2 regions of the Streptomyces sp. ID05-39B genome follow, and region 1 is predicted to be linked to the other one. Evidence: riboswitches for the same ligand, from Rfam matches in the RefSeq annotation. Region 1 holds a riboswitch; the other holds the start of a gene.
What was found. Region 1 has a riboswitch for glycine ahead of gcvT (glycine cleavage system aminomethyltransferase GcvT). Riboswitches for the same ligand answer to the same signal wherever they lie in the genome.
Positions count from the first base shown of each region.

Region 2: it holds a riboswitch for glycine, as region 1 does, so the genes downstream of both, gcvP (aminomethyl-transferring glycine dehydrogenase) here and gcvT (glycine cleavage system aminomethyltransferase GcvT) in region 1, are expected to answer to the same signal.

Region 1 is NZ_JARGEF010000207.1:10,083-14,694, forward strand. It holds gene P1P75_RS31745 (enhanced serine sensitivity protein SseB C-terminal domain-containing protein) at 1-17, opposite strand, end outside; gene P1P75_RS31750 (enhanced serine sensitivity protein SseB) at 366-1,160, opposite strand; gene P1P75_RS31755 (AAA family ATPase) at 1,571-2,257, opposite strand; glycine riboswitch at 2,434-2,533, shown strand; gene gcvT (glycine cleavage system aminomethyltransferase GcvT) at 2,724-3,842, shown strand; gene gcvH (glycine cleavage system protein GcvH) at 3,989-4,366, shown strand; partial or broken gene P1P75_RS31770 (serine hydroxymethyltransferase) at 4,382-4,612, shown strand, end outside.
Region 2 is NZ_JARGEF010000177.1:3,479-8,090, reverse strand. It holds gene P1P75_RS29555 (DNA polymerase IV) at 1-570, shown strand, start outside; gene P1P75_RS29550 (nucleotidyltransferase domain-containing protein) at 653-1,126, shown strand; gene P1P75_RS29545 (PRC-barrel domain-containing protein) at 1,048-1,419, opposite strand; glycine riboswitch at 1,537-1,632, shown strand; gene gcvP (aminomethyl-transferring glycine dehydrogenase) at 1,817-4,612, shown strand, end outside.

The DNA of each region.
Region 1 (4,612 bases):
ATGCCGCTGGCGCTCACCTGTACCGCCCCTTCGAAAAGTTGCCCCGCTTTCGGGAGACCAGCTTAGGGCCTGCCGTTTGGATCAGGCCGGATCAGGGAGCGGCGTCCGGTGCCGTACATCGCTGGGCGGAGGGGGGAGTCAGGGCGCAGCCCTGGGGACCGACGACAACCCGGCGAGGTGCGGTACCAGGGCACGCGAGCCCTGCCTGTTCCGAACTGCAGGCCCTGAAGGTCTCTTCGCCGACAACGGGGGCCCGAAGGGGCCGGGTTGTCCGTCGCCGGCGAGGCCGGACCGAGGGCCGCCCGCCGGGCTCGCGCGGCGATGTCGCAAACCGCTACAGAACGCCCCATTACGGGTTGGCGAGTTCAGTGAACCCTGGAGTAGAAGGGCCGCACGTTGTCCTTCAGCCACCGGGCCACCGGGTCCTCCGTGACGTCGAGCAGGACGAGGTTGACCGGCCAGGGCGCCTGGGCCCGGCCGAGGGCCCTTTCCAGGGCCGCGAGGGGGAGCGCCCGCAGATCGCCCTCCCACTGGGAGAGTTCGACGCCGACGAACATCACCGGGTCGGCCGTCTCCACCGCGGCGAGGCAGCGGCGGGCGGTGAGGACGACGCCGATCGCCTCGAACTCGGCGGAGGCCGCGGACAGGAAGTCCACCGGGTCGTGCTGCCAGTCGGGCTCGTGGAGCCGGACGCGCCCACCGCTCGCCGGTCCGTCCAGCGGGGTGCGGCCGGTCCGGCACAGCTCGGCCACGGCCGTCGGGGGCAGCGGGATGCCGACCGTGCCGTCCGGGTTCACCAGGATGCCGACCTGCGGGGGCAGTCCACGGGCGAACTCGACGGCCGGGGCGATGGTGAACGACATGTGCGCGCCGACGACCTGCCGGAGCTGCTCCTCAGAGCTGAACACGGGCACGTACGCCTGCCCCTCCAGCTCCAGCGTGGGCAGGTCCAGCGGACCGCTGTGCGGGCCGCCCCCGCCGGGCAGCGGCACCCAGAGGAAGCTGCGGCCGAGCACCTCCACGATCCGACCCCCCGCCGCAGGCACGCCGAGGGAGGCGGAGAGCACCTCCTCCAGCTCGTTGCCGGGCCATCCGCCGTGCGAATGGGGGTGCGCCTGTGCCGGGAAGTCCGCGGGGAAGTCCGCCGGGGGGAAGTCCATCTGCCTACCGCCTGCTGGGAACCACTGGATGTGGCTCAAAAGGCTATCGGGTACGGAAGCGGGGCCGAGCCCACGGCCACCGGCTCGGTGGGGAGGCGGTGGCCGGAGGCCGCAGGCCGGAGGCGGTGGCCGCAGGCCGGAGGCGGTGGCCGCAGGCCGGAGGCGGTGGCCGGAGGCGGTGGCCGCAGGCCGGAGGCGGTGGCCGCAGGCCGGAGGCGGTGGCCGGAGGCGGTGGCCGCAGGCCGCAGGCGGGTGGCCGGTGCCCACGGGTCCATGAACGGTCGGTGGCCGGAGGCTGGAGGCAGTGGCCAGGGGCCGCGGACGATCGCCCGTGGGCGTTCGCCGGAGGCCGGTAGCCGCAGGGCCCTGGCCGGAGGCCGGTAGCCGCTTCCGGGCAGGGCCCTGGCCGGTCAGCCCGTGAAGCCGATGCGGCGGAGGGTGTCGGCGGCGGCCCGGTCCAGGAGGACCGTCGAACCGCAGCCCTCCGGGAGGCGGCCCTTCTCCGCCGCGCGCAGCAGGTGGGAGGCGGCCCGGCGGTGGCGCCGGAAGGCGTACCGGGACACGCCCCGGCCGCGCTCGCGCTGGCCCTCCAGGGCGGTGCCGACCGTGACGTCGAGCAGCACCATGTGCAGGGTGCCGCCACGGCGGCGGGCCTCGCGGGCCAGCCAGGCGCGCACCCAGGCCTGCGTACCGCAGTCGTGGACGACGACGCCCCCGCCGGTGCGCAGGGCGCGGCGCAGACCGGCGTAGTGCGCGAGGCGGACGAGGGGACGGTAGAGGGCGTACGGCAGGGCGCGCGGCATGCGGGCGTCCCAGCGGTCGCGGGTGTCCTGGGAGTCGATGCGGGTGCCGGTCACCGCGCGCTTCATCAGTGTCGACTTGCCGCTGCCGGGCAGTCCGGTGACCACGACCAGGTCGCGGGGCCCGAACAGCAGCCCGTGCGGGCTGTGGCCGGCCCTGTCGCGCAGATCGCGGACGACCGGGGCGGGCGGTGCGCCGCACGCCTCCCTGGCCGGGGCGTGCGGCTGCGCGGGCAGTGCGAGCGCCGGGCCGGCGGCGAGTGCCGGGCCGGTCCCGAGTCCCGTGGTCCTGTTCACCGTGATCGTCCTCCCCTGGGGTCAGACAAGTCTTCTCCCCGTTGAGCGTAAAGAGAAGGTAATGCGCGCTGTCTTGCGTTTTCATGCGCTTACCGCCACAGGCCGGTTACAGATGCGGCCTGCCGTGATCGGGCGTGGCGTGCGATGATGGCCGCGCCAACTGCATACCGGCCGTTTGAATCCGCGCGGGAGAGTCCCCACCGACAGTTTCGCTGGGGCGCCGAAGGAGCAAGTCCCTCCCTTGAATCTCTCAGGCACCGTTACCGCGTGGGCGAGGCACATCTGAAAAGCGAGTCACCACACCGTGGCTCCACCCAAGGTGCAACCCGTGACCGAACCCTCCGCGGACGGTCATGGCGAACCTCTCAGGTCCCGATGACAGATGGGGAGGAACGACCTCGCCTCCCCCACGCACGACTTCGCTCGCGCGGGAGGTACCCCCATCGCCCTGGGAGACGAACGCCCGATGAGCAGTACCCCGCTCCGCCACACCGCCCTCGACGCCCTGCATCGTTCGCTCGGCGCGACCATGACCGACTTCGCCGGCTGGGACATGCCGCTGCGCTACGGCTCCGAACGCGACGAGCACATCGCCGTCCGCACCCGGGCCGGCCTCTTCGACCTCTCGCACATGGGCGAGATCACCGTGACCGGCCCGGAGGCCGGCGCCCTGCTGAACTTCGCCCTGGTCGGCAACATCGCGGCCGTGGGCGTGGGCCGGGCCCGCTACACCATGATCTGCGACGCCGCCGGCGGCATCCTCGACGACCTCATCGTGTACCGGCTCGCCGACACCGAGTTCATGGTCGTCGCCAACGCCTCCAACGCCCAGGTCGTCCTGGACGCGCTGACCCCGCGCGCCCAGGGCTTCGACGCCGAGGTCCGCGACGACCGCGACGCCTACGCGCTGCTCGCCGTCCAGGGCCCCGAGTCCCCCGGCATCCTGAAGTCGCTCACCGACGCCGACCTCGACGGGCTCAAGTACTACGCCGGCCTGCCCGGCACCGTCGCCGGCGTCCCCGCGCTGATCGCCCGTACCGGCTACACCGGCGAGGACGGCTTCGAGCTGTTCGTGAAGCCCGAGCACGCCGTCGAGCTGTGGCAGGCCCTGACGAAGGCCGGCGAGGGCGTCGGCCTGATCGCCTGCGGCCTGTCCTGCCGGGACACGCTCCGCCTGGAGGCGGGCATGCCGCTGTACGGCCATGAGCTGTCGACCGCGCTGACCCCCTTCGACGCCGGCCTCGGCCGGGTCGTGAAGTTCGACAAGGACGGCGACTTCGTGGGCCGCGAGGCTCTCGCGCAGGCCGCCGAGCGTGCCGCCACGAGCCCGCCGCGCGTCCTGGTCGGCCTGGTCGCCGAGGGCCGTCGTGTCCCGCGCGCCGGGTACGCCGTGGTCGCGGGCGGCGAGGTGATCGGCGAGGTCACCTCCGGCGCCCCCTCCCCCACCCTGGGCAAGCCGATCGCGATGGCGTACGTCGACGCCGTCCACGCGACCCCGGGCACGCCGGGTGTCGGCGTGGACATCCGGGGCAGCCACGAGCCGTACGAGGTCGTGGCTCTGCCGTTCTACAAGCGCCAGAAGTAGAGACTGACGTACGGCCCGGCCGACAGACCGGGCCGAGGTCCGCGCGCGTGACCCTGCGCACATGCGCGCTGCTCACGTGCGTTTCCAGCAGTCCCCCGTTCGCCCCCATTCATCAGCACTCCCCCGCGTACAGGAGAATTCAGACCATGAGCAACCCCCAGCAGCTGCGCTACAGCAAGGAGCACGAGTGGCTGTCGGGCGCCGAGAACGGCGTCTCGACGGTCGGCATCACGGAGCACGCGGCCAACGCGCTCGGCGACGTGGTCTTCGTCCAGCTCCCCGAGGTCGGTGCCACCGTGACCGCGGGCGAGACCTGCGGCGAGCTCGAGTCGACCAAGTCGGTCAGTGAGCTGTACGCACCGGTCACCGGCGAGATCGTCGAGGTCAACCAGGACGTCGTGGACGACCCGGCGCTGGTGAACTCCGCCCCCTTCGAGGGTGGATGGCTGTTCAAGGTGCGCGTCACGGACGAGCCGGAAGAGCTGCTCTCCGCCGACGAGTACACCGCCTTCATCGCCGGCTGAGAGGTCACACGACGCATGTCTGTCCTGAACACGCCCCTGCACGAGCTCGACCCGGAGATCGCCGCGGCGCTCGACGGCGAGCTGCGCCGCCAGCAGTCCACGCTCGAGATGATCGCCTCGGAGAACTTCGCTCCGCTCGCCGTCATGGAGGCGCAGGGCTCGGTCCTGACCAACAAGTACGCCGAGGGCTACCCCGGCCGCCGCTACTACGGCGGCTGTGAGCACGTCGACGTCGCCGAGCAGATC
Region 2 (4,612 bases), on a different contig from region 1:
CTACGGGGGGCGGGTCTGTCGGGGCGGACCATCGTGCTCAAGGTGCGGCGGTACGACTTCTCCACGCTCACCCGGTCCGAGACCCTGCGCGGGCCGACGGACGATCCGGGCGTGGTGCGGGAGGCCGCGGCCCGGCTGCTGGACTCGGTGGACACGACGGGCGGGGTGCGGCTGCTCGGGGTCGGGGTCAGCGGGCTGGCCGACTTCACGCAGGAGGACCTGTTCGCGCAGGCGGCGGAGGAGGAGCGGGCGGACGCGCCCGAGGACGAGGTGGCGGAGGAGCCCGTCGTGGCCGAGGCGGCGCCCGCGGAGCACCGGTGGCGGCCCGGGCTCGATGTGCTCCACGCCGAGCTGGGGCACGGGTGGGTGCAGGGCAGCGGGCTCGGCCGGGTCACCGTGCGGTTCGAGACACCCGACTCGGAGGTGGGCCGGGTGCGGACGTTCCGGATCGACGACCCCGCCCTGGAGCCGGCGGATCCGCTGCCGCTGGTCCGGCGAAGACCGGACGAGCCGAGGCCGGCGGACGGCGGCGGCGACCTGCCTGCGGTGCGGCCGGGGAAGAGCCGGTGACGGGATCGAGCGCGGCGGCGGAAGGGAGGAGCCCGGGGGCCCGGCGGAGGTCTCGGCGGAGCGGCGTGACGAGGTGCGGGCGGTGGTCGAGCGGGTCACCGGATGGGCCGCCGGGCGCGAGGACGTCGGTGGTGTGCTGCTCGTCGGGTCCTGGGCGCGGGGTGCCGCGCGGGCGCACTCGGACGTCGATCTCGTCGTGCTGACGACGGAGCCGGGCCGCTACGCCGGCGAGGAGGCCTGGGTGGGTGAACTCGCCCTGGGCGAGGTGATCCGCAACCGGGCCTGGGGGCCTGTGACCGAATGGCGGCACCGCACCGCCTCCGGTCTGGAGGTCAAGGTCGGCATCGGCCCTCTCGGCTGGGCACGCACCGATCCCGTCGACGACGGCACGCGACGCGTCGTCACCGACGGGGTCCGGCTCCTTCACGACCCCCGAGGGCTTCTCGGGGCGCTGGTGGAGGCGTGCGGCCGGTCCGCTCAGGTCTCCTCCGTGCCCGCCAGCCTGCCGAAGTCGCGGTCCGGGAGCGGGGGAGGGCCGGCCACGTCGAGGCCGTAGTGGTGGTAGAGCTGGAGTTCCTGATCGGGGGAGAGGTGGCGGCCCACGCCGAAGTCGGGGGCGTCCTTGATCAGGGCGCGGTCGAAGGGGACGTGGAGGGTGCCCTCGATCAGTTCGCTGGGTTCCAGGGGGACGAAGGCGTCCCTGCTGAACAGGCCGGTGCGTATCGCCGCCCACTCCGGCACGCCGGTCGCGTCGTCGAGGTAGACCTCGTCGATGGTGCCGATCTTGGTGCCGTTGCGGTCGAACGCCTTGCGGCCGATCAGGTTGCGCGGATCGATGTCGGTCTGCACGGGACCCCTCCACTTGGTCGCAAACTCATCCGTAAGTACTACAAAAGAGCACAACGGGGGCGGTGGCCACTCGGAAGGGGGCCTCATTGACCTCGCTGGTAGTCTGGCAACGGCTGCTGACCCCGTGCGGGAGAGTCCTCCGGAGATCGCCGGAGGCGCCGAAGGAGCAAATCCTCCCCGGAATCTCTCAGGCTCACGTACCGCATGGACGAGGTCACTCTGGAAAGCAGAGCGGGTGTCGACGGCGTCGACGGCTCCCGCTCTCACCGACGGTGAAAGCCGGTCGCCCTCGGGTGGCCGGTGAAGCTCTCAGGTTTGAGATGACAGAGGGGGAGGCCGTCCGGGTACCCGCCAGTGGTGCCCCTCGAAGGTCGTGTCTGACCAGGAGGCCTCCGTAATGACCGCCCATCGCATTCCGCTCTCCGACCTCGAACAGGGAATCCCCTTCGAGCAGCGCCACATCGGGCCCGACCAGGAGTCGCGGGCCAAGATGCTCGCGCAGGTCGGCTACGGCTCCCTGGACGAGCTGACCGCCGCCGCCGTCCCCGATGTGATCAAGAACGCCGACGCTCTGGACCTGCCGGGCGCGCGGACCGAGGCCGAGGTGCTGGCCGAACTGCGGTCGCTGGCCGACCGCAACCAGGTGCTGGCCCCGATGATCGGACTCGGCTACTACGGCACCTTCACGCCGCCGGTCATCCTGCGCAACGTCATGGAGAGCCCGGCCTGGTACACGGCCTACACGCCGTACCAGCCGGAGATCTCGCAGGGCCGGCTGGAGGCGCTGCTGAACTTCCAGACCATGGTCGCCGACCTGACCGGACTGCCCACCTCCGGTGCCTCGCTGCTCGACGAGGGCACGGCGGCGGCCGAGGCTATGGCACTGTCCCGGCGCATGGGGAAGAACAAGAAGGGCCTCTTCCTGATCGACGCGGACGCGCTGCCGCAGACCATCGCCGTGATCGAGACCCGCGCCGAGCCGACCGGTGTCGAGGTCGTCGTCGCCGACCTCAGCGACGGCATCCCGGCCGACATCGCCGCGCGGGAGATCAACGGCGTACTGGTCCAGTACCCGGGCGCCTCCGGAGCCGTACGCGATCTCAAGCCGGTCATCGAGCAGGCGCACGAGCTGGGGGCGCTCGTCACCGTCGCCGCCGATCTGCTCGCGCTGACGCTGCTGACCTCGCCCGGTGAGCTGGGCGCGGACATCGCGGTCGGCACGACGCAGCGGTTCGGGGTGCCGATGGGCTTCGGCGGGCCGCACGCCGGATACATGGCCGTGCACGAGAAGTTCGCGCGCAGCCTGCCCGGACGGCTCGTGGGCGTGTCCGTCGACGTGGACGGCAACAGGGCGTACCGGCTGGCGTTGCAGACGCGTGAGCAGCACATCCGCCGGGAGAAGGCGACCAGCAACATCTGTACGGCGCAGGTGCTGCTCGCCGTCATGGCCGGCATGTACGCCGTCTATCACGGGCCCGAGGGGCTCAGGGCGATCGCGCGGCGCACCCACCGCTACGCCGCGGTCCTGGCCGCCGGACTCACCGCCGGTGGCGTCGAGGTCGTGCACGGTTCCTACTTCGACACGCTGACCGTGCGGGTGCCTGCGAAGGCCGCCGAGGTGGTGGCCGCCGCCCGGTCCAACGGCGTCAACCTGCACCTCGTCGACGCCGACCAGGTGTCGATCGCCTGCGACGAGACGACCGGGCGGGCCCAGCTCACCGCCGTCTGGCAGGCGTTCGGGGTCGAGGGCGACATCGAGGCCCTCGACGCGGTCACCGAGGACACCCTGCCCGCAGGGCTGCTGCGAGGCGACGAGATCCTCACCCACCCCGTCTTCCACCAGCACCGTTCCGAGACCGCCATGCTGCGGTACCTGCGTCGGCTGGCCGACCGCGACTACGCGCTCGACCGGGGCATGATCCCGCTGGGATCCTGCACCATGAAGCTCAACGCGACCACCGAGATGGAGCCGGTCACCTGGCCCGAGTTCGGGCAGCTGCACCCCTTCGCGCCCGCCGAGCAGGCGCAGGGCTACCTCACGCTCATCCATGAGCTGGAGGAGCGGCTCGCCGAGGTCACCGGGTACGACAAGGTGTCCCTCCAGCCCAACGCCGGGTCGCAGGGCGAGTTCGCCGGACTGCTCGCCGTACGCGGATACCACCGGGCCAACGGGGACGCTCAGCGGACCGTGTGTCTGATCCCGTCGTCCGCGCACGGCACCAACGCCGCGAGCGCCGTGATGGCCGGGATGAAGGTCGTCGTCGTGAAGACCGCCGACGACGGCGAGATCGACGTCGAGGACCTGCGGGCGAAGATCGAGAAGCACCGCGACGAACTGGCCGTGCTGATGATCACCTACCCGTCGACGCACGGGGTGTTCGAGGAGCATGTCGCCGACATCTGCGCCCAGGTGCACGAGGCCGGCGGTCAGGTGTACGTCGACGGGGCCAACCTCAACGCGCTCGTCGGGCTCGCCAAGCCGGGGCACTTCGGCGGCGACGTCTCGCACCTGAACCTGCACAAGACCTTCTGCATCCCGCACGGCGGCGGCGGTCCGGGCGTCGGCCCGGTGGCCGTACGGTCGCACCTGGCGCCGTATCTGCCGAACCACCCGCTCCAGCCGGAGGCCGGGCCCGCTACGGGCGTGGGGCCGATCTCGGCGGGGCCGTGGGGCTCCGCGGGGATCCTGCCGATCTCGTGGGCCTATGTGCGGCTCATGGGCGGGGAAGGGCTGAAGCGGGCCACGCAGGTGGCCGTGCTGTCCGCCAACTACGTCGCCAAGCGGCTCGAACCGCACTACCCGGTGCTCTACACCGGCCCCGGCGCTCTGGTCGCGCACGAGTGCATCATCGACCTGCGCCCGCTGACGAAGTCGACCGGCGTCAGCGTGGACGATGTGGCCAAGCGGCTCATCGACTACGGCTTCCACGCGCCGACGATGTCGTTCCCGGTGGCCGGCACGCTGATGATCGAGCCGACCGAGTCCGAGGACCTGGCCGAGCTGGACCGGTTCTGCGAGGCGATGATCGCGATCCGCGGCGAGATCGAGAAGGCCGGCTCCGGTGAGTGGCCGGCCGAGGACAACCCGCTGCGGAACGCCCCGCACACGGCGGCCGCGCTGGGCGGGGAGTGGGACCACGCGTACACGCGCGAGGAGGCCGTCTTCCCGGCCGGGGTGTCCGCCGCCGACAAG